Regions from separate parts of the Agrococcus sp. UYP10 genome, predicted to be linked through region 1. Evidence: predicted binding sites of a transcription regulator. Region 1 holds the regulator's gene; the other holds the start of a gene.
The links. The regulator LexA, encoded in region 1, represses DNA repair genes until DNA is damaged. The targets are predictions, from matches to a motif close to TCGAACANNTGTTCGA.
Positions count from the first base shown of each region.

Region 2: the regulator LexA is predicted to act here: its motif matches at 9,578-9,593, upstream of ABIB37_RS09430 (HNH endonuclease signature motif containing protein).

Region 1 is NZ_JBEPPG010000001.1:19,610-30,807, forward strand. It holds gene hisH (imidazole glycerol phosphate synthase subunit HisH) at 1-314, opposite strand, end outside; gene hisB (imidazoleglycerol-phosphate dehydratase HisB) at 314-913, opposite strand; gene ABIB37_RS00115 (histidinol-phosphate transaminase) at 923-2,002, opposite strand; gene ABIB37_RS00120 (hypothetical protein) at 2,052-2,414, opposite strand; gene lexA (transcriptional repressor LexA) at 2,636-3,259, shown strand; gene hflX (GTPase HflX) at 3,263-4,801, opposite strand; gene ABIB37_RS00135 (class I SAM-dependent methyltransferase) at 4,823-5,434, shown strand; gene dapF (diaminopimelate epimerase) at 5,418-6,284, opposite strand; gene miaA (tRNA (adenosine(37)-N6)-dimethylallyltransferase MiaA) at 6,281-7,189, opposite strand; gene miaB (tRNA (N6-isopentenyl adenosine(37)-C2)-methylthiotransferase MiaB) at 7,186-8,661, opposite strand; gene ABIB37_RS00155 (hypothetical protein) at 8,702-9,172, opposite strand; gene ABIB37_RS00160 (regulatory protein RecX) at 9,255-9,845, opposite strand; gene recA (recombinase RecA) at 9,842-10,912, opposite strand; gene ABIB37_RS00170 (DUF3046 domain-containing protein) at 11,072-11,198, opposite strand, start outside.
Region 2 is NZ_JBEPPG010000001.1:1,896,591-1,907,788, reverse strand. It holds gene ABIB37_RS09470 (MDR family MFS transporter) at 1-1,437, opposite strand, end outside; gene ABIB37_RS09465 (VOC family protein) at 1,530-1,937, opposite strand; gene ABIB37_RS09460 (FUSC family protein) at 2,086-3,126, shown strand; gene ABIB37_RS09455 (CDP-alcohol phosphatidyltransferase family protein) at 3,150-3,779, shown strand; gene ABIB37_RS09450 (hypothetical protein) at 3,776-4,219, shown strand; gene ABIB37_RS09445 (DsbA family oxidoreductase) at 4,284-4,943, shown strand; gene ABIB37_RS09440 (class I SAM-dependent methyltransferase) at 4,962-5,717, opposite strand; gene ABIB37_RS09435 (DEAD/DEAH box helicase) at 5,732-7,816, opposite strand; gene ABIB37_RS09430 (HNH endonuclease signature motif containing protein) at 8,054-9,493, opposite strand; gene ABIB37_RS09425 (SRPBCC family protein) at 9,621-10,073, opposite strand; gene ABIB37_RS09420 (hypothetical protein) at 10,172-10,669, shown strand; gene ABIB37_RS09415 (Hsp20/alpha crystallin family protein) at 10,747-11,169, shown strand; gene ABIB37_RS09410 (biopolymer transporter Tol) at 11,176-11,198, shown strand, end outside.

The sequences.
Region 1 (11,198 bases):
TCGAGCCCGACGGTCGGGCTGCCGCCCTCCTCGCCGGCCGAGAAGAGCACCTGCATGCCCACGCAGATGCCGAGCACCGGACGAGAGCCCGCGAGGCGTCGGCCGATGAGCTCGCCGCCGCGGATCGCCTGGATGCCGGCCATGCACGCGGCCATCGAGCCGACGCCCGGCACGACGAGGCCGTCGGCCTCGATGACCGCACTGCGGTCGGCGGTGAGCGTCACGTCGGCGCCGGCCGCCTCGAGCGCCTTCGCGGCGGAGTGCACGTTGCCGAGCCCGTAGTCGAGCAGGGCGACGCGGGGACGCGCAGCCATCAGAGCGCGCCCTTGGTCGACGGCACCCCGGTGACGCGCGGGTCGTGCTCGACCGCCACGCGGAGCGCGCGCGCGAAGGCCTTGAACTCGGCCTCCGCGACGTGGTGGGGGTCGCGGCCGGCGAGCACCTCGACGTGCGCGGTGATCCTGGCGTTGAGGGTGATCGCCTCGAAGACGTGCCGCACGAGCGAGCCGGTGAAGTGGCCGCCGATGCGGTGGAGCTCGAACCCGGCGGGCTCGCCGCCGTGCACGAGGAACGGGCGGCCGGAGAGGTCGACGACGGCGCGCGCGAGCGCCTCGTCGAGCGGCACGGTGGCGTCGCCGTAGCGCCGCACCCCGGCCTTGTCGCCGAGCGCCTCGGCGAGCGCGAGGCCGAGCGCGATCGCGGTGTCCTCGACGGTGTGGTGCGCGTCGATGTCGGTGTCGCCGGACGCCTCGACCGTGAGGTCGATGAGCGAGTGCTTCGCGAAGGCCGTCAGCATGTGGTCGTAGAACGGCACGGTCGTCGAGATCGACGAGGTGCCGTCGCCGTCGAGGTCGAGCGAGAGGCGGATGCTCGACTCGCTCGTCGTGCGCTCGATGGAAGCAGTGCGGGCCATGCCTCGATCCTATTCCGCGCCGAGCTCGGCCATCGCGGCCAGCAGCGCGCTCGTCTCGGCCCGCGTGCCGGCGGTGATGCGCAGCGTGTGGGGCAGGCCGACGTCGCGCACGAGGATGCCGCGGTCGAGCAGGGCGCGGAAGGTGGCCTGCGGGTCGGCGACGCCCCCGACGAGCACGAAGTTGGCGTCGGACGGGTAGGGCTCGAAGCCCATGGCCGCCAGCTCGTCGACGATCCGGTCGCGCTGGGTGCGCAGCTCGTCGACGCGCGACAGCATCTCGTCGCTGTGGCGGAGCGCCGCGACGGCCGCCGCCTGCGTGATCGCCGACAGGTGGTACGGGAGCCGCACGAGCCGGAGCGCGTCGACGACGGCGGGGTGCGCGGCGAGGTAGCCGACCCGGATGCCGGCGAACGCGAACGCCTTGCTCATCGTGCGGGAGACCAGCAGGCGCGGGTACCGATCGAGCAGCGAGAGCGCGGTCTGGCTGCGGTCGTGCGCGAACTCGGCGTACGCCTCGTCGACGAGCACGATGCCGCGCGCGGCCTCTGCGGCCGCCTCGACGACGTCGAGGCCGATCGCCGTGCCGGTGGGGTTGTTGGGCGAGCAGAGGAAGACGACGTCCGGGTCGTGCTCGGCGATCGCCGCGCGCACGGCGTCCGGGCTGATCGTGAAGTCGGCGGCGCGCGGCACCGGCACCCACCGCATGCCGACGCCCTGCGCGAGCAGCGGGTACATCGAGTACGTCGGCGTGAACGAGAGCAGCGAGCGGCCGGGGCCGCCGAAGGCCTGCAGCACGTGCTGCAGCACCTCGTTCGAGCCGTTGCCCGCCCACAGCTGCGCTGGCTCGAGGCCGCGCCCGAGGTAGTCGACGAAGGCGCGACGGAGCGCGTCGAACTCGCGGTCCGGATAGCGGTTCGCGTCCGGGAGCGCGCGAGCGATCTCCTGCACGATGTCGAGCGCGACCGCCTCCGGCACCCGGTAGGCGTTCTCGTTGACGTTGAGCCGCACCGGCACGTCGAGCTGCGGAGCGCCGTACGGCGTCAGCCCGCGCAGGTCGTCGCGGATGGGGAGGTCGTCGAGGCTCGTCACTGAACCAGCCTAGGACGGCGGGCGAGCCGCGCAGGGCGCGGCCGCGCGCTCAGCGCGAGTAGTGCGCGGGGATCGCCAGCTGCTCGCCGGGCTGGATCGCGCCGGCGATGCCGTTGAGCAGCTCGATCTCGGCGATCACGTCGCGCGGGTCGGCCTCGGGGGCGACGACCTGCGCGATCTGCCAGAGCGACTGGCCCGGGAGCACGGTGATGTGCTCGAACTGGGCCGTGTCGGTGGAGGACGACGCGACGGCGCCGGCGAGCGCACCGCCCAGGACGCCGGCACCCGCGAGGGTGCCCGCGACGATGACGGGGGCGGCGACGAGCAGCGCGAGGGCGCGGCGACCGCGCGGCGTCATGCGCACCCGGACGGTCGGCGTGCCGGTGATGCTTGCGGTGGCGATGGCAGTCATGGCCTGCTCCTCTCGTGGGATCCGCAGCCGGTGCTCGGCCGGGAGCACCGGCCGCGAATCTCTGTTTCGAACCTATCTTCGATTCCACGGATGCGTCAAGCCCTGCCGCGGAGAATCTCCACGACACGCTCGAACATCCGTTTGATCCGGGCACCCTGTCGGATACGCTTTCGAACCACCAGGAGTCAAGCAGGGGCTACTGACATCGAGAGCGGGCGGGCATGGCGAGGCAGCTGACGGACAAGCAGCAGGCGATCCTGCAGATGATCCAGCGAGCGGTCCGCCAGCGCGGCTACCCGCCGAGCTACCGCGAGATCGGCGACGCCGTCGGGCTGTCCTCGCTCTCGAGCGTCACCCACCAGCTCGGCCAGCTCGAGCTGGCCGGCGCCATCCGCCGCGACCCCTCGCGCCCCCGCACCATCGAGGTGCTCGTCGACGACGAGCTCGACGAGACCGCCGGCAGCGTCGACCAGGCCACGTTCGTGCCGCTCGTCGGCCGCATCGCCGCCGGCATCCCGATCACGGCGGAGCAGCAGGTCGAGGACGTGTTCCCGCTGCCGAAGCAGCTCGTCGGCACCGGCGACCTCTTCATGCTCAAGGTCGTCGGCGACTCGATGATCGACGCCGCGATCTGCGACGGCGACTGGGTCGTCGTGCGGCAGCAGCAGACGGCCGACAACGGCGACATCGTCGCCGCGATGCTCGACGGCGAGGCGACCGTGAAGGTGTTCAAGCAGCGCGACGGCCACACGTGGCTGCTGCCCCGCAACTCGGCGTTCGAGCCGATCCTCGGCGACGAGTCCGACGTGCTGGGGCGCGTCGTCGCCGTCCTGCGCGCCGTCTAGGCGTCAGGCGGCCGGCTCGACCCGGAACTCCGCCAGCTGCGCGAGCGCAGCCTCGGTCACCTTCGCGTCGACGCGCGTGCCCGCCTCCTCGTAGGCCTCGCGCAGCACCTCGAAGCGGTCGTGGAGCATCGCGATGATGTCGCCACGGTCGAACGGCACGAGCAGCGACACCGCGACCTCCGGCCGCGGCAGCAGCTCGGCGATCCTCGCGAGGATCGCGTCGACGCCCTCGCCCGTCCGCGCCGAGGCGAACACGGCGTCCGGCTGGAGCCCGCGCAGCACGAGCCGCTCGTCGTCGCTGATGAGGTCGGCCTTGTTGAACACGACGACCTCTGGGATCGAGCGCGCGCCCGTCTCGCCCAGCACGTCGCGCACCGTGGCGATCTGCGCCGCCGGGTCGGGGTGGCTCGCGTCGACGACGTGCACGACGACGTCCGACTCCGCCACCTCCTCGAACGTCGAGCGGAACGCCTCCACGAGCTGGTGCGGCAGGTTGCGCACGAAGCCGACCGTGTCGGCGATCGTGAACTCGCGGCCGTCGGGCGTGCTCGAGCGCCGCACCGTCGCGTCGAGGGTCGCGAACAGCGCGTTCTCGACCAGCACGCCCGCGCCGGTGATGCGGTTGAGCAGGCTCGACTTGCCGGCGTTCGTGTAGCCCACGATGGCGACGCCCGGCACCTCGAAGCGGTCGCGGTTGGCGCGCTTCGCCTGCCGCGCGGGCCCGAAGCCCTTGATCTGCTTCCGCAGCCGCGCCATGCGGGTGTGGATGCGGCGGCGGTCGAGCTCGATCTTCGTCTCACCCGGACCGCGGGAGCCCATGCCGGCGCCCTGGCCGCCGACCTGGCCACCGGCCTGGCGCGACATCGACTCGCCCCAGCCGCGGAGGCGCGGGAGCAGGTACTCGAGCTGCGCGAGCTCGACCTGCGCCTTGCCCTCGCGGCTCGTCGCGTGCTGGCTGAAGATGTCGAGGATCACCGCGGTGCGGTCGATCACCTTGACCTTCACCTGGTCCTCGAGCGCGCGACGCTGGCTCGGCGAGAGCTCGCTGTCGGCGATCACGGTGTCGGCGCCGAGCTCCTTGACGATGGCCGCGAGCTCCTCCGCCTTGCCGCGGCCGACGTAGGTCGCGGGGTCGGGGTTGGGGCGGCGCTGCAGCATGCCGTCGAGCACGCGCGCACCGGCGGTCTCGGCGAGCGCGGCGAGCTCGCGCAGCGAGTTCTCGGCGTCCTCCGCGCCGCTCGCGCCACCCGAGTAGACGCCGACGAGCACGACGTTCTCGAGCCGCAGCTGGCGGTACTCGACCTCGGTGACGTCCTCGAGCTCGGTGCGCAGGCCGTCGACGCGTCGGAGCGCCGCGCGATCGGCGCGCTCGAGCTGCGCGCCGTCGACGTCGTCGCCGAACGCCGCGTCGGTCGCGGTGCCGTCGTCCTGCAGCGCTTGCGCGCGCTCGCCGAGCACGTCGTCCTCCGACGTGGCCCAGGCCAGGATGCGCTCCGTCGCGCGCCCGGGGCCGGTGGGTCCGCTGTCCTGCGGTGCTGCCATGCTTCGTCCTTCGCTACTGTCGTGTCCGTGCCGGACCACTACTTCTCACCCGATCCCGCCGCGCCCTCGTCCACCCGGACGATCCGGGTGCCCATCGCGGGCGAAGAGCGGGAGATGCTCACGGCCACCGGCGTCTTCTCCGGCGACCGCCTCGACGTCGGCACCGCGGTGCTGCTGGATGCCGTGCCCACACCCCCCGAGACCGGCGAGCTGCTGGACCTCGGCTGCGGCTGGGGGCCGATCGCCACGACGCTCGCGCTCCGCTCCCCCGCCGCCCGCGTGTGGGCGGTCGACGTCAATGCGCGAGCGCTCTCGCTCGTGGAGCGGAATGCCGAGCTGCTCAGCATATCGAACATCACGGCCGCCTCGCCCGAGCTGGTGCCGGACGACGTGCGGTTCGACGTCATCTGGTCGAACCCGCCCATCCGCATCGGCAAGGCCGAGCTGCACGCGATGCTGGAGCGGTGGATCCCGCGGCTGGCGCCCGGGGCGACGGCGTGGCTCGTGGTGCAGAAGCACCTCGGCGCCGACTCTCTGCTGCGGTGGCTCGCGGAGCGCTTCGAGGGCTTCGACGTCGAGCGCGCCGACTCCCGGAAGACGTACCGCATCATCGCCGTCACCGCGCCGGACTGAGCGTCTCTCCGCGGAAGACGATCTCGGCTGGCCCGGTGAGCCAGGCGTGGCCGCGCTCGTCGACGTCGACCTCGAGCCGGCCGCCCGGCACGTCGACGATCCAGCGGTCGGCGGCATCGCCCGACCAGTGCCGCGTGGCCATCGCTGCGGCGACGGCGCCCGTGCCGCAGGAGAGCGTCTCGCCGACGCCCCGCTCGTGCACGCGCATGCGGATCGAGCCGATGCCGTCGGCTATCGCCCCGGGCACGACGAACTCGACGTTCGCGCCGTCGACGGGCGCGGGGTCGAGCGACGGCGCCCGGTGCAGGTCGAGGCCGGCGAGCTCGTCCTCGCTCGCGAGGGCCACCACGACGTGCGGGTTGCCGGTCGAGACCCGCAGGCCCGGCCGGTCGACCTCGAGCCCGTCGGCGGCGACCAGGGCCATCTCGCCGAGCTCGAACGGGCCGAGGTCGACGGAGAGCAGCTCGCCGCGACGCACGACGCGCTTGACGCCCGCGCGGGTGGCGACGTCGATCGCGCCGCCGTCCGGCAGCTGCTCGAGCCCCGCCTCGAGCAGGTAGCGCACGAAGACGCGCACGCCGTTGCCGCACATCTCGCTCACGCTGCCGTCGGCGTTCCAGTAGTCCATCGCCCAGGTGCCCTCGGCGGCGCTGTCGAGGACGGCGACGCCCGTGGCGCCCGCGCGCACCGCGCGGATGACGCCGTCGCCCCCGACGCCGAAGCGCCGGTCGGCGAGCGCGCGGACGCGCTCCGGCGTGAGCGGCGCGCTGCCGTCGGCGTCGGCGACCAGCACGAAGTCGTTGCCGGTCCCGTGCCCCTTCGAGAAGCCCTGCGGGATCACCTGCGTCATGCTCCCAGGCTACCGACCGCTCGGCGCGCGAGCTCGGTCGGGTCCATCGGGGGCGCGGCCGGGTATCGCTGGAACCACGACACCTGGCGGCGGGCGTAGCGTCGCGTGAGCGCCTGGGTGCGCTCCACCGCCTCCGACTCGTCGATGCGCCCGTCGAGCTGGTCGAGCGCCTGGCGGTAGCCGATCGCCTGCTGCGCGGTCGTGCCCCGCTCGATGCCGGCCTCGCGCAGCGCGCGCGCCTCGTCGACGATGCCGAGCGCCCACATCCGCGCCACGCGTGCGTCGAGGCGCTCGACGAGCTCGGCCCTGTCTGCGCGCACGTGCTGGATGATCGTCGGCCGCACGAGCGACTCCTCGGGCGGCAGCCCCACGCGGAACGGCTCGCCGGTGAGGGTGACCGCCTCGAGGGCCCGCACGAGCCGCCGACCGTTGTGCGGGCCGATCGCGGCGGCGGCGCTCGCGTCGACGGCCGCGAGCCGCGCGTGCATCGCCGCCGCGCCGGACGCCTCGAGCTCGGCGTCGAGGTCGGCGCGGAGCGCAGCGTCCGTCGCGGGGAACGCGAAGTCGTAGAGCACGCTCGAGGCGTAGAGGCCGCTGCCGCCGACCAGGATCGGCACGGCGCCGCGCGCCTCGATCGCTGCGATCGCTCCCAGCGCGGCATCGCGGTAGGCCGGCACGGCGGCGTCCTGCCAGGGCTCGAGCACGTCGAGCAGGTGGTGCGGATGGCCGCGCCGGTCGTCGACGCCCGCCTTGGCCGTGCCGATGTCCATGCCGCGGTAGAGCTGCATCGCGTCGCAGTTCACGATCTCGGCCGTGCCGCCGAGGCGCGCGACCGCATCGGCGATGTCGAGCGACGCCGCCGTCTTGCCGGTGCCGGTGGCCCCGACGACGGCGATGAGGGTCACGTGGCGCGGAGCGCCGGCAGGCCGAGCGACACGGGGCGCGGGCCGCCGCCGGGGACGGGCGCCGGCACGGCGCACGAGTCGGCCTGCGCGCGATCCCAGGCGTCGCCCGCGCGGGTGCGCCGCAGCGCGAGCGGGCCGTCGTCGGCGATGAGGTGGAACGGCGCGGCGTGGGTGACGGCGACCGTCACGACGTCGCCGGGCCGCGGCACGTCGGCGCCGGGCGCGAAGTGCACGAGCCGGTTGTCCTCGGCGCGGCCGCTGAGCCGGTGCGTCGTCACGTCCTTCCTGCCCTCGCTGTTCGAGACGAGCACGTCCACCGTGCGGCCCACCTGCGCGCGGTTCTCCTCGAACGCGATGCGGTCCTGCAGCGCGACGAGGCGCTCGAAGCGCTCCTGCACGACCTCCTTCGGCACCTGGTCGGGCATCGTCGCCGCGGGGGTGCCCGGCCGGATCGAGTACTGGAACGTGAACGCCGACGCGAACCGCGACGCCTCGACCACGCGGAGCGTCTCGGCGAAGTCCTCCTCGGCCTCGCCGGGGAAGCCGACGATGATGTCGGTCGTGATCGCCGCGTGCGGGATGCGCTCGCGCACCCGGTCGAGGATGCCGAGGAACCGGGCAGAGCGGTAGGAGCGCCGCATCGCGCGCAGCACGCGGTCGGAGCCCGACTGCAGCGGCATGTGGAGCTGCGGCATCACCGCATCCGTCTCCGCCATCGCGTCGATCACGTCGTCGGTGAACGCCGCCGGGTGCGGGCTCGTGAAGCGGATGCGCTCGAGGCCGTGGATCTCGCCAGCGGCCCGCAGCAGCTTGCCGAACGCGAGGCGGTCGCCGAACTCGACGCCGTAGGAGTTGACGTTCTGGCCGAGCAGCGTCACCTCGACGACGCCGTCGTCGACGAGCGCCTGCAGCTCGGCGAGCACGTCGCCGGGCCTGCGGTCGCGCTCCTTGCCGCGGAGCGACGGCACGATGCAGAACGTGCACGTGTTGTTGCACCCGACGGAGATCGACACCCAGCCCGCGTAGGTCGATTCCCGCTTCGACGGCAGCGTCGAGGGGAACACCTCGAGCGCCTCGAGGATCTCGACCTCGGCCTCGCCGTTGTGGCGGCTGCGCTCGAGCAGCGTCGGCAGCGAGCCGATGTTGTGCGTGCCGAAGACGACGTCCACCCAGGGCGCGCGCTCGACGATCGTCGAGCGGTCCTTCTGGGCGAGGCAACCACCGACCGCGATCTGGAAGCCGGGCCGCTCGCGCTTGGTCTTCGCGAGCTGCCCGAGGTGCCCGTAGAGCCGCTGGTCGGCGTTCTCGCGCACCGCGCAGGTGTTGATGACGACGACGTCGGGCGCCCCGTCCTGCGCCTCGACCAGGCCCGCCGCCTCGAGCGAGCCGCGCAGCCGCTCGGAGTCGTGGACGTTCATCTGGCAGCCGAACGTCTTGACCTCGTAGGTGCGCGCTGGAGCGATCACGGACATGACGCCCAGGCTACCCGCGCTCGATCGAGCGCGGCGCTCGTCAGCCCTGCGTCGCGTTCAGCTCGTAGGTGTTCCCGTCGGTGCCCTCGCCCGAGAGGCTCATCGAGCCGTCGGTCGCGGTGCCGGAGAGCGAGACGTCGAACGTCTCGTCGCCGCTCTCGTCGACGGAGATCTGGGTGATGGTCATGTCGAGCGTGTCACCGCTCAGCGACCACACGTCGCCGGGCGAGTCGAACTCGGTGCCGGCCCAGTCGGCGAAGTCGATCGTGCCGTCCTCGTTGAGGGTGAAGGCGATGTCGGTCACCTGGCCGTTGAAGTCACCGGTCCAGCTCGTGCCGGCGAGGTCGCCGGTGCCGGCGCCCGGGTCGCCGGAGCCGGGGTCGCCGGAGACGACCGGTGCCTGCGTGGCCACAGGTGCGCCGCCGATCGGGGGCAGCTGGATGCAGCCCGTCAGCGCGAGCAGCGAGGCGCCGGCGAGGGCGGGGACAGCGAGGAGGCGGGTCGTCTTCATGGGAGCAACCTATCCTGCGGCTGAGCGTTCGTACCTGCACACGCGCTGAGTTTTCTTCCGATCGGCGCGTTCTTGCGATCGTTCAGCGGAACCGCGGCCCTGACGCGCTCCGACCCCGCGATCGCTGCGGCCTCGTGCGCTCGATCGCGATCCGCACGGTGCCGCCGGAGAAGCCGCGCCGCTGCAGGTAGCCGGTGAGGCGGCGCTCGGCCGTCTCGTCGTCGAGGTTCCCCGAGCGGCGTCGACGCTCGGCAGCGGCGTCGATCGCGCGCTGGAGCTCGTCGTCACGATCCGCCTCGTCGAGCTCGTCGGGGTCGAGGCCGCGCTTGCGCAGCTCCGCCGCCACGCCGCGCTCCCCCAGGTGCTTGCGCTCGCGCAGCCGCTCCGCGGTGTCGCGCGCCAGCTGCGCGTCGTCGACGAGCCCCTCGGCCTCGAGCCGGTCGAGCACGGCGGCCCGCACCTCCGGCTCGACATCGCGCCGCTCGAGCGTGCGGTCGAGCTCCTGCCGGCTCGCGGCGCGGCGCCCGAGCGCGCGCAGGGCGATCGAGCGGGCCGACTCCTCGTCGACGGGCTCCATCGGCTCGTCGTCGGAGTCGCCCGCGTCGCGCTCGGCGTCGCGGGCGACCCAGGCCGAGAGCTCGGTGACGCCGGCCAGGCGATCGGGGTCGCTCACGCGCCCTGGCGCCCCTGCCTGCGTGCGTCGAGCGACTCGACGCTGCCCTGCGCCTCGGCAGCCGGCTTCCCGGCGCCGATGCCGAGCTTCGTCAGGATCTGACGCTCGATCTCGGCCGCGATGTCGGGGTTCTCGATGAGGAACTGCCGGGCCTTCTCCTTGCCCTGGCCCAGCTGGTCGCCGTCGTAGGTGTACCAGGCACCCGACTTGCGGACGATGCCGTGCTCGACGCCGAAGTCGATCAGGCTGCCCTCGCGCGAGACGCCGATGCCGTAGAGGATGTCGAACTCGGCCTGCCGGAAGGGCGGGGCCATCTTGTTCTTCACGACCTTGACGCGTGTGCGGTTGCCGACCGCCTCGGTGCCGTCCTTGAGCGTCTCGATGCGGCGGATGTCGAGCCGCACCGACGCGTAGAACTTCAGCGCCTTGCCGCCGGCGGTCGTCTCGGGGCTGCCGAAGAAGACGCCGATCTTCTCGCGCAGCTGGTTGATGAAGATCATCGTGGTCTGCGTCTGGTTGAGGCCACCGGTGAGCTTGCGGAGCGCCTGCGACATGAGGCGTGCCTGCAGGCCGACGTGGCTGTCGCCCATCTCGCCCTCGATCTCGGCGCGCGGCACGAGCGCCGCGACGGAGTCGATGACGACGAGGTCGATCGAGCCGGAGCGCACGAGCATGTCGGCGATCTCGAGCGCCTGCTCGCCCGTGTCGGGCTGCGAGACGAGCAGCGCGTCGATGTCGACGCCGAGCTTCTTCGCGTACTCGGGGTCGAGCGCGTGCTCCGCGTCGATGAAGGCGGCGATGCCGCCGGCCTTCTGCGCGTTCGCGATCGCGTGCAGCGTGAGCGTGGTCTTGCCGGAGGACTCGGGGCCGTAGATCTCGACGATGCGGCCGCGCGGCAGGCCACCGATGCCGAGCGCGACGTCGAGCGCGATCGAGCCGGTGGAGATGGTCTCGACCGGTGCGCGCTCCTCGCTGCCGAGGCGCATCACCGATCCCTTGCCGAACTGGCGGTCGATCTGGGCGAGCGCCGCCTCGAGGGACTTCTCGCGGTCTGCGGGTGTGGGCATTGCTGGGCCTTCCGTCGGTGGTGCGCTCACGCTACGGCGGGCCGCTGACATGCGTGCGGCCCCAGCACCCGCCTGTGGATGACGGTGCCGTCGTGCCCCATCAGCCTACGCGCGCATCGAACGAGTCTTCGAACGACCGGCGGCGTGTCGCGACCCCGCTCAGGCTCGCGGCGCCCGCATCCCGCGACCGTGGCGGCGCTCGGCCGGCACGTCCTTCGCGTCGCACAGCGCCTGCCAGATGGCGCGCGCGGGCACGCCGGCGGCGAGGGCCTCAGCGGCCGTGCGG
Region 2 (11,198 bases), 1.9 Mb from region 1:
CTTCCGCAGCCACAGCGTCGCGATCACGCCGATCGTCCAGAGCGCCGCGGCGCCCATGAACGCGATTCGCGCGCCCTCGAGCAGCGCCTCGCCGTGGGCGACGCCGTCGGCGACGAGCTGCGCCTGGCGCGTCGCCATGATCGTGACGAACGCGGCGGTGCCGGCGGCGCCGGCGACCTGCTGCACGGTGCTGAGCACCGCGGAGCCGTGGCCGTAGAGGTGCTTCGGCAGCGCGCCGAGCGACACCGTGAAGAGCGGCGGGAACGTGAAGGCGAAGCCGAGGCTCAGCGTCACCTGCATCGCGAGCACGAGGTACCAGGGCGTCGAGATGTGCAGCTGCGTGTAGAGCACGAGCGCGGTCAGCACGATGAGCGCACCGGGGATGACGAGCGGGCGGGGACCCCAGCGGTCGTAGAGGTTGCCGACCACCGGGCCGAGGAGGCCGGTGAGCAGCGCGCCGGGCAGCGTGATGAGGCCGACCTGGATCGGCTCGAGGCCCATCGAGTCCTGCAGGATGAGCGGCAGCATGATGAGCGTGCCGAACATCGCGGCCATCGCGAGGCCCATCACCACGACGGCCGCGGTGAAGAGCGGGTGCCGGAACGTGCGCAGGTCGAGCAGTGCGTCGTCGGTGCGCTGCAGGCGGCGCTGGCGCAGGATGAAGAGGGTCAGCGCGACGACGCCGACGCCGAGCGCGGTCGGCAGCTGCCAGGCCGGCAGGTCGGCGGCGCCGATGAGCGACAGGCCGTAGACGAGCCCGCCGAAGCCGAAGCCGGCGAGCGGGATCGAGACGACGTCGAGGTGCGGGGGCTCCTGCGCCTCGCCGCGCTTGAGGCTCCGCGCGCCGACGAGCAGCATGATGAGCGCGAGCGGCGCGACGCCCAGGAAGATGAAGTGCCACGAGGCGACCTGCAGGATCGCGCCGGAGACGGTCGGTCCGAGGGCCGGGGCCACCGAGATCACGAGCGAGATGGTGCCCATGAAGGCGCCGCGACGGGCGGGCGGCACGAGCTGCATGACCGTGGTCATGAGCAGCGGGAAGACGACCGCCGTGCCGGACGCCTGGATGACCCGGCCGAGCAGCAGCAGCGGGAACGACGAGGCGATGCCGGCGAGCACGGTGCCGAGCACGAACGCGCTCATGGCGGCGATGAAGAGCGTGCGCGTCGTGAAGCGCGCCATGAGCCAGCCCGTGATCGGGATGACGATGGCCATGGTGAGCAGGAACGCGGTGGTGAGCCACTGCGCCGCGCGCTCGTCGATGCCGAGCACCGGGTCGGCGACGAGCGTCGAGATCGCGACGTTCATCGCGGTCTCGTTGAGGATGACGACGAATGCCGACACCAGCAGGGTGGCGATGATGACGGCACCGCCGGGTGCCAGTCGTTCGGGTGCGGGGCGCGCGTCGGCGCGCGGGGACTGGGTGTCGATCTGCATGGGTTCCATCTCGCGAGTGATGCGTCAATCCAACGCAGACCCGGCGCGGGCATTCCCACGGGGGTCGCGCCGGTGCGTGGAGACCCTGCAGGTCAGGCCTGCGGCGCCTCCATGAAGAAGAAGTCGATGATGTGGCCGTCGGGATCGGTGAGCTGGCCGCCGTACATGCCCCACTCGCTGTCCTCGACCGGCTTCGAGAGCCTACCGCCTGCCGAGGCTCCGGCAGCGGCGAACGCGTCGACCTCGTCGCGGCTGCCCAGCAGCAGCGCGAGCAGGTTCTCGAGCGTGCCCTCGGGGGCGCGGCGCTGGTCGCCGACGAGGAACTCGTCGAACTTCGCGTGCTCGAGCAGCATGATCGCGACCTGCTCGGTCAGCACCATGCAGCTCGTCGTCTCGTCGCTGAACATCGGGTTCCGCTCGAACCCCAGCGCCTCGTAGAACGCGGTCGAGCGGGCGACGTCGGCCACCGCGTGGTTGGGGAACACCATCTGGACTGCCATGACCGCTCCTCGCGCGCCGGGTGGGGACGGCGCCCACCGTAGTCGTGCGAGCGGGCGGCCGTCTACGGGCGCATCCGGGCCCGCGACTACCATGGAGGACCGTGGAGATGACGCGGATCGGCACCCGGGCGGCCGCCCAGCTCCCGCGATGAGCAGCCCTGGGTTCCGGCAGGCGCTCCTCTCCTTCGGGCCGCACGCCGGCGCCCATCGCGTCGCGCTGCGCGCGAGCGTCAGCACCGCCGTGCCGCTGCTCGTGCTGCTCCTCATCGGCCACAGCGAGTGGTCTGCCTGGGCGGCGTTCGGCGCCTTCGCGGCGCTCTACGGCCGCAACCGGGTGCACCTCACGCGGCTCGCGATGCAGTCGACCGCCGCGGGCGTGATGCTCGTCGCCGTCGTGCTCGGCTCGCTCGTCGCGACGCTGCCCGACCCGCTCTGGCCGATGATCGTCGGCGGTGCCGCGCTCGCCGGCCTCGTCTCGATCGTGTCCGACGCCGAGGACTGGCACCCGCCCGGGCCGCTCTTCGCACTCTTCGCGTTCAGCGGCTCGGCGTCGATCCCCGGGATCACGCTCGCGGGGGTCGGCACGGCCGCCGGCGTCGCCGCCGCATCCGCCGCCTTCGCCGTGCTGCTCGGCTCCGCCGGCACCGCGTGGCGCCGCGCGCGACGGCTGCCGCCGCTCGAGTCGCCGCCGACGGCACGGGACTACCGCCTCTCCCCCGGCCGCCGCGTGCAGCTGCGGCGCGTCGCCCGCTACGCGATCGGCGTGCTGCTCGCGGGCTCGATCGCGGCCGCGCTCGGGATCGGGCACCCCTACTGGGCGATGGTGTCGGCGGTCGTGCCGATCTCGGCCGGCGCGTTCGCCGCCGGGCTCGCCCGCGGCACCCAGCGCATCCTCGGCACGACGTTCGGCGTGCTGCTCGCCGCGGGCGTGCTGCTGCTCGATCCCAGTGCGCTCGTGATCGTGCTGCTCGTCGCGGTCATCGCCTTCGGCGCCGAGCTGCTGGTCGGCCGCAACTACGGGCTGGCGATGGTCTTCGTCACGCCGCTCGCGCTGCTCTCGGTGCACCTGGCCTCGCCGACGCCCGTCGACCAGCTGCTCGTCGACCGGCTCGTCGAGTCGGTCATCGGCGCGCTCGTCGGGATCGGGGTCGGCTTCGCCACCCGTCGCTGGGGCTCCCTGCCGCGCTGAGGCCCTGTGCTATCAAGGTGGGCATGGCGCTCACCCCGGCTCGCGAACGCGATCCGAACGACCCCTACTTCCAGCGGGTCTTCACGGTCGCCAACGCGGTCACGCTGCTGCGCTTCGGGCTGCTCGTGCCGGTGTGCTGGCTCGTCGTCACGGGCGCCGACGGATCGTGGGTGCCCGTCATCCTGCTGGCCGTCTGGGCATCGACCGACTGGATCGACGGCGTGCTCGCCAGGGCGCTCCACCAGGAGTCGCGGCTCGGCGAGGTGCTCGACCCCATCGCGGATCGCATCGGCATCATCGGCGTGACGCTCTCGCTCGCGATCGCGGGCGTCGTCGAGTGGTGGATCCTCGCCGTGATCTTCGGCATGGACGTGCTCGCGGTCGTCTTCGCCGGGCGCGAGGCGCGCGACGGCAGCATCCACGTGTCCTGGCTCGGGAAGATCCGCACCGCGCTGCTGCTGCTGGCGATCGTCGTGCTGCTGCTCGGGCACACGGTCGTGCCGTGGGCGGCCCCGATCGGCATGACCCTCCTGCTCGTCGGCACCGGGCTGCACATCATCGCCGCGGTCGACTACATGCTCAAGGCGCGTCGCCTGCGGCTGGTGCAGACTGGGACGACCACTGCGACGACCACGAACCGGGAGCCGAGATGACCGACTGGACCGAGGAGCGCGAGCGGCTGGCGTCGCTCGTCGAGGACATCCTCGCTGGCTGGCACGAGTCGGTGGAGCGCGTGCCCGGCGAGGACGGCGACGAGGACACCATCGTCGCGCGCGACGGCGACAAGGTGATGGCGATCCTGCCGCTCGACGACGAGAGCGTCGAGGCGATGGTCGACGCCGAGGCCGAGGGCGAGCTCGCGCAGTGGCTGCGCGACGAGCTCGCCGAGGACGAGGACCGCGACGACGACGACCTCGACGACGAGGGCGACGACGACCTCGAGGCCGCTGCCGACGCCTGGCTGGGCGACGACGACAGCGACGACGACGACGACACCACGACGACCGTCGTCGTCGCGGATGACGACGACATCGACCTCGACGACTGGGACGACCCCGAGGCCGACGCGCTCATCGACGAGCTGCCGCGCTGAAGCGCCCCCGCCGGCCGACCCCGGCAGCGGGGAATGCCGAGGCGCACCGCGCGTTGGCCCCAGCATGCAGATCGACATCTGGTCAGACGTGGCGTGCCCGTGGTGCTTCATCGGCAAGCGCCGGTTCGAGGCGGCGCTCAGCACGTGGGAGCACCGCGACGAGGTCGAGGTGACCTGGCACTCGTTCCAGCTCGACCCGACCCTCCCCGAGCACTACGACGGCACCGAGATCGACTACCTCGCGAGCCGCAAGGGGCTGCCGCCCGAGCAGGTGCGGCAGATGTTCGCGCACGTGACGCAGCAGGCCGCCGGCGAAGGGCTCGCGTACGACTTCGACCGGCTCGTGGTCGCGAACAGCCTGCGCGCGCACCAGCTGCTGCACCTCGCGAAGGCGCACGGCGCGGGCGACGCGGTGAAGGAGGCGCTGCTCTCCGGTCACTTCGAGCAGGGCACCGACATCGGCGACGTCGAGGCGCTCGTCGCCATCGGCACGGCCGCCGGCCTCGACGCGCAGGAGATCCGCGACGCGCTCGCGGACGAGCGCTACCTGCCCGCCGTGCGCGCCGACATCCAGCAGGCGCAGGAGCTCGGGGTCAACGGCGTGCCGTTCTTCGTCTTCGACATGCGGCTCGGGCTCTCGGGCGCGCAGCCCGCGTCGACCTTCACGCAGGCGCTCGACCAGGCGCGGGCGCTCTCCCTCGAGGACGCGCCCGCCGAGCGCTGACGCCGGCGCCTCGGCCGATCAGGCCAGGCGCCGCGCCAGGTAGACCCACTCGCGGCCCGGCCGGTCGGGGGCGTCGCGCACGTCGACGAGCTCGAGCCCGGCCGCGACGAGCGAGCGCTCGATCGCCGCGCGCGGTCGGAAGCGCAGCGTCGACGTCGAGTCGATGCGCGCGCCGTCGCGGTGGAAGATCGTCGGCGACGCGAGCGTGACGAACTGGCCGTCGACGTCGGTCACCTCGACCCACTCCTCGACCGCGCCCTCGTGCGGCACGTCGACGACGTGGCGGGTCGCCTCGCGAGTCCACTCCCGCCACGCCTCGCGCTCCGGACGGCGCGACTCGAAGACGAGCGTGCCGCCGGGCCGGAGCGCGCGGCGGGCGGCGACGAGCACCGCGTGCCAGTCGAGGTCGTCGAGGAAGACCTGCGCGACGTTCGCCGTCATGGTGACGACGTCGACGCCGGCCGCCGGGGACGCATCCGCCGCGGTCGCGTCGGCGGCGCCGACCACCCAGCGGACCGCCTCTGCGCCTGGCTTCGCCCGCGCGACGTCGACGGATGCCGCCGCCGGGTCGACGCCCGTCACGGCGACGCCGCGCGCGGCGAGCATGAGCGCGAAGGTGCCGGTGCCGCAGCCGATGTCGAGCACCGACCGCGCACCGAGCTCGTCGACGACGATCCGCTCGTAGACCTCGAGGTCGGAGCGATCCGGATCGAGCGCGTCGTAGACCGCGGCGAGCCGCGGGTCGCCGAAGATCGGGTCGGGCGCCGACGCCATCCGGTCGGGCTGCCTCAGCCGCGCAGGCGCGCGGCGACCGCGTCGTGCAGCATGCCCGCGACCGCCTCGAGCCGCAGGTCGCCACTCGTCGGCTCGTCGCCTGCCGCACCGTCGATCGCGCGGCCGATGAGCCCGGCCTTCGCGTCGAGCAGCTCGGCGATGCGCGTGTCGATCGTCTGCGCCGCGAGGATGCGCCACACCGTGACGGGCATGGACTGCCCGATGCGGTGGATGCGGTCGATCGCCTGCGTCTGCTCGGCGTCGGTCCACGAGAGCTCGGCGAGCACCATGTCGGCCGCAGCCTGCAGGTTGACGCCGACGCCGGCTGCCATGAGCGAGCACACGATCACCTGCACCGAGTCGTCCTCGGTGAAGGCGTCGATCGCCCGCTGGCGCTGCGCGGGCGTCTGGTCGCCGCGGATCGACACCGTCTTGATGCCCGCCTTCGCGAGCGACTGCTCGGCGGCGTCGAGGACGTCGATGTGCTTCGCGAAGAAGACGACCTTGCCGACCGAGTGGGCGAGCTGCCCGGCGTAGTCGGCGGCGAGCGCGGCCTTCGCGCGGCCGATGCGACGGGCGAGCGCGAAGACGTTCTCGCCGGTGGCACCCTCCTGCGTCTCGACCTCGCTGCGCGCGATGCGGCGCACGAGCTCGTCGTCGACGCGGCTCTCGTCGCGCGCGTCGGCGGACCGCTGCGACATCGCCGCGTCGTAGCGCGCGAGCATGCGCTCGACGAGCACGCGCTCGGCGCTCCTGATCGAGCGCACCGAGGCCTCGTCGAGCTCGACCGGGATGTCGGCGATGCGGCGGGCGGGGATGTCGGACGCGACGTCGATCTTGCGTCGACGGACGATGCCCATGTCGATGACGGCCTTGCGTGCCGCCGGGTAGAAGCCGCGGTCCATCGGCGTGAGCCCGATGTCCTCGAGCTGGTCGGTGAGCGCGGCGTTCGGCTCCTTGTGGTCGATCCAGCCGAGGAACCGCCAGATGGCGCCGAAGTCCTCGATGTCGTTGATGAGCGGCGTGCCGGTGAGCGCCATCAGGAGCGGGTTGCCGACGCGCTCGCGCAGCGCCGCCGAGATCTGCAGCACGTGCTTCGACCGCTTCGAGCGGATGTTCTTGATGAAGTGCGCCTCGTCGACGACCATGCCGCGGAACCCGAAGCGCTCGAGCCAGCCGATGTGCCGGTCGAGCACCTCGAAGTTGACGATCACGACGTCGGCGAACGCGTCGAGCGAGTCGCCGTCGCCCTGCAGCACGGCGGCGCGGCGGCCGGGCGCCCAGCGCTCGGTCTCGCGCGCCCAGTTGATCTTCACGACGCTCGGCGCCACGACGAGCAGCGGGAACGCATCCGCCGCCTGCGCAGCGAGCAGCGCCTGCGCGGTCTTGCCGAGGCCGGGCTCGTCGGCGAGCAGGAAGGTGCGGTGCCCGTCGCGGGCGGCCTGCACGAGCTGCGACTGGTGGTGCATCAGCTCCTTGCCGCCGGGCGCGAGGCGCTGCTTCGGCTCGGGCAGCGGCATGCAGGCGGGCTTGCCGTCGGCGGCGACCTCGAACGAGAGGTAGAGCGGCGAGAGCAGGTCGAAGCCGGCGAGGCGGTCGCGCTCGGGCTTGCGGCGGACGTGCGAGAGGTCGGGCTCGAGGAACGGGTTCGCGAGCTGCACGCGGTGCACCGACGGGGGCACGACCTGCGGCGCGAGCGGCTCGGTGCTCTCGGGCGCGGGGGCGGACGAGGCCTCGGGCTCCGGCTCCATGCCGGCGGCCTCGAGCATCTCGCGCTTGCGCTCGCGCACGGCGTCGGTGATGGGCGCGCCCTCGCCGAGGAGCGGCAGCAGCGTGGGCTCCCGGCTCGCGGCCTTGGCGAGGATGACGGCGATGCCGTCGAGGCGCTTGAGGTCCTCGGCGCGCTCGGCGTCGGTGAGCGCCTTGTCGGCGCGGACGCGTGCGCGCTCCTCGCGGGCGAGCATCGCCACGACCTGCAGCTTCACGCGGGTGGAGCGCGATGCGCTGCCTCGCTTGACGCCCGCCTCGACCTGGCGCACGGCGCGGGCGAGCTGCGGGATGAGGGCGTCGCGATCGCGCGACGGCGCCTCGGCGGTCACGTCTGCAGGCGATGCATCCGTGATGGATGCGTCCGTCTCGGACACATCGATGGTTGCGGCGTCGGCCACATGTCCTCCATTCGAGGCGGGGCCGCGGGTACGGGCCCCGGTGTTCAGGCTGCGACGGGAGCCGGAGCTCGAGGCTGCGGCTCGTCGTGCCGGTGACGCCTGCTGCGGTGCGCGTGAGGGCCGCGATGCGGCACGGACGGCGATCAGCGGGCTGACGTCAGAGCCATCCTACCCGGTCGGCACCGGCGTGCGCTGCGAGGCTGCCCCGAGGATCCCCCGAGGCCGGGCTCGCCACGGCCTTCGCACCGGCCGCAGGATCGTGCGCGTGACTCGCCAGCGGCTGCCGACGCGCTCGATCACCTGCCGGCCCGCATGGACCTCGGTATGGCAGCGGGTGCAGAGCAGGATGCCGTTGTCGATGTCGGTGGCGCCGCCGTCGGCCCATGCGCGCACGTGATGGACGCTGTTCCACGATGCCGGCGCATCGCACCCCTCGCCCTGGCAGTGGCGGTCGCGGAGCATGATCGCCTTGCGCTGCGGCGTGGAGAACAGCCGCTTGCGGCGGCCGAGCTTGAGCACGTGCCCGTCGTCGTCGACGAGGGCCGCCTGCACGAAGCCGTCGCAGATGATGCGCGCCGCGAGCTGCACCGGCACGACCTCGCCGGTCTCGACGATCTCGCAGAAGCCGGGCAGACCAGCTGCGTGGGCGTCGAGCTCGGCCTGCGTCACGGCGACGAGCAGGGTCGGTGCGTCCTTGCCGGGGCGAGGCGTATCGCCCGAGCGTGCGTGCGCCATGAAGAGCTCGGCGAGCACATCCGCCCGGCGCTGGTCGGGCGTGCGGTCGTCGTCGGCCGCGGAGGGCGAGCCGCCGATGTCGATGCGGGTGCGCGGCGACTCGTAGGCGTCGAGCACAGCCTGCACGGCAGCGCCCTCGACCGGCGGCAGCGCCACACGGCCGCGGAAGATGCCGTCGGCGCACTGCCGCAGCGTGAACGAGCGCTGCGCGATCTGCTCCTCCTCGCGCGGCTCGGCGCCGTCGGGGTCGAACGCCTGCAGCCAGGCCCGCGCCGTCGTCGCGAGCTGCTCGGGCGGAGCGGGCACCGGGTCGTCGTAGCCGCGCTCGCCGGCCGGGACCTCGCCGACCGCGTCGGCGACGAGCGACGCCTCGGCAGCGAGCCGGTCGTCGTCACTGATGCGGCTGCCCGCCTCTCCGAGCCGCTCGACGATGACGCGTGCCTGGTCGAGCCCGATCGAGCCGGCGACGAAGGCGTCGGCGAGGTGCGGGAAGCGGGGCTCGAACGGCAGGCCGGTCGGCGTGCGCCGAGGGGTCGCCGCGAGCGCGACCTGCACGATCGCGGTCGCGCGACCCGCGGTGACGCCCAGCTCGTGGCGCAGCGCGTCCTTCGTGCTGCGATACCCGAAGGAGCGGGCGAGCGAGGGAGCATCGGCTGCGGGCGAGACCTGCTGCAGCAGCCCGGCGACCCGCACCGCGGCGCTGTCGGCGCACCGCACGAGCTCGCCGACCGCCGCGAGCGCATCCCAGCGCTGGGCATCGCCGAGCCCCTCGAACGCGGTCGTGACGGCGAGCACGTGCCGCTGGAGCCCGTCGAGCGCCTCGCGCAGCGCGGCCGCCTCTGGCGACCTGCCCTGCCGCGCCTGCTGCTCCACCGGAACCTCCGCGTCCACCATCGGGACCACCGCCTCGGCCCACCGCCGTCGGTGGTGCTCGATGGGTCCGTGCTACCACGAGCGTCGAACAAGCGTTCGAACTCTCGACAGCATGTGGAGAAGTCCGTCAGCCTTCCAGCAGGTCCGCGAGGCGATCGATCGACGCGAGCAGGTTGGCGGGCAGCGTGCGGCGCGCGCGCCCGAGGCGCCGCTCGTCGTGCAGCTCGGTCCAGTCGTACGTGTGCGTCACCCTCGTGCCGGCGCCCTCCGGCTCGAGCTCCCAGCGCCACAGGTGGCCGATGGGCGGCGTGCCCTGCTCCGCGGGCATCCACGCGATGCGCCTGCCCTCCTCGAACTCCACGACGTGGTTCTCGCGCACGGCGCCGTCGCCGGTGAGCGTCATCGAGAACACGTCGCCCGTGCCGCGCACGCGCTGCCCCTCGGCCGCCTCGGCGAGGTTGTCGTTGCCGTCCCACGCCGGCTGCTTCGCCGGGTCGGCGATGTGCTCGAAGATGACGTCGGCGGGGGCCGCGATGACGCGGCTCGCGTGCACGACTCGGGACTCGTCGGTATCGCTCATGCCGCCATCCAAGCATCCGTGCGCCGCGGCGAGCGGGTGTCCACAGGTCGCGCGGTCGAACGCACCTCGTTGCCATCGACCCGTGCATCCTCTCGCCCATGGGAATCCGCTACTACGCATGGCCGATGCCGGACGCCGCGATCGGTGACGTGCTGGCAGATCCGATGACGGCGTCGAACGCGCTTGACCGGGAGACCAAGGACGGCTGGCATGCCGGACTCGACAAGGCGTGGCATGACCTGCAGCGCTATCTCCTCGCACCCGCCGAGCGACCGACCGGCATGCTGGCCGGTTGCTGCCCAGGCGAAGCGCTGCCAGTCAGACCTGCGGGGCTGCTCCTCCGAGGCTCGGTCCGCGACGGACCGGGAGGCCACCACCCGTACTTCGGCGTCGTGCCGTCCGCCTACCTGCCGCTCGTCGCGCGCGACCTCGCCCTCATCGACATCGATGCGCTCGAGCGCTGGGTCGCGGACCCTTCCTCTGACAGCAGCTGGAAGGGCAGCCCCACCTACGCCTCGAGCCACCTCGTCGAGCTGCGCGAGCTCGTCTCAGCGTGGGCAGCGGCCGGACTCGGAGCGATGTACTGCATCCGCTGATGCGCTCAGCCGATTGAGTCGCCCTCCGAAGCGGAGTAGACATGGGGCACGGACGGACCCCACGGAGGGAGCTCGACATGGCTGCTGAGGCTTCGCGCAAGTACCCGATCTTCCCGCCGTTCACCGAGTGGTTCGACGCCTTCGCGCTGCTGGGCGGCTGGGACGGCAAGGGCCCGCTCCCGGGCATCCGCGTCGAGGAGGTCGTCGAGGACGGCGCCTTCGTCATCCATGCCGAGCTGCCGGGCCTCGACCCCGCGCGCGACATCGACGTCAAGGTCGAGCACGGCGTGCTGACGATCCACGCCGAGCGCCACCCCGACCGCCGGGAGCCGCAGCGGTCGGAGTTCCGCTACGGCGCACTGGCCCGCGCCATCCGCCTGCCGATCGGCTCGCGCGACGACGACATCGCCGCGTCGTACGAGGACGGCATGCTGACGGTGCGCGTCGCGCTCGACCCGGTGCCCGCGAAGCCCCGGCACATCCCGATCGAGCGGCGCTAGGCGCGGATGCGCGAGACCACCCGCACCGA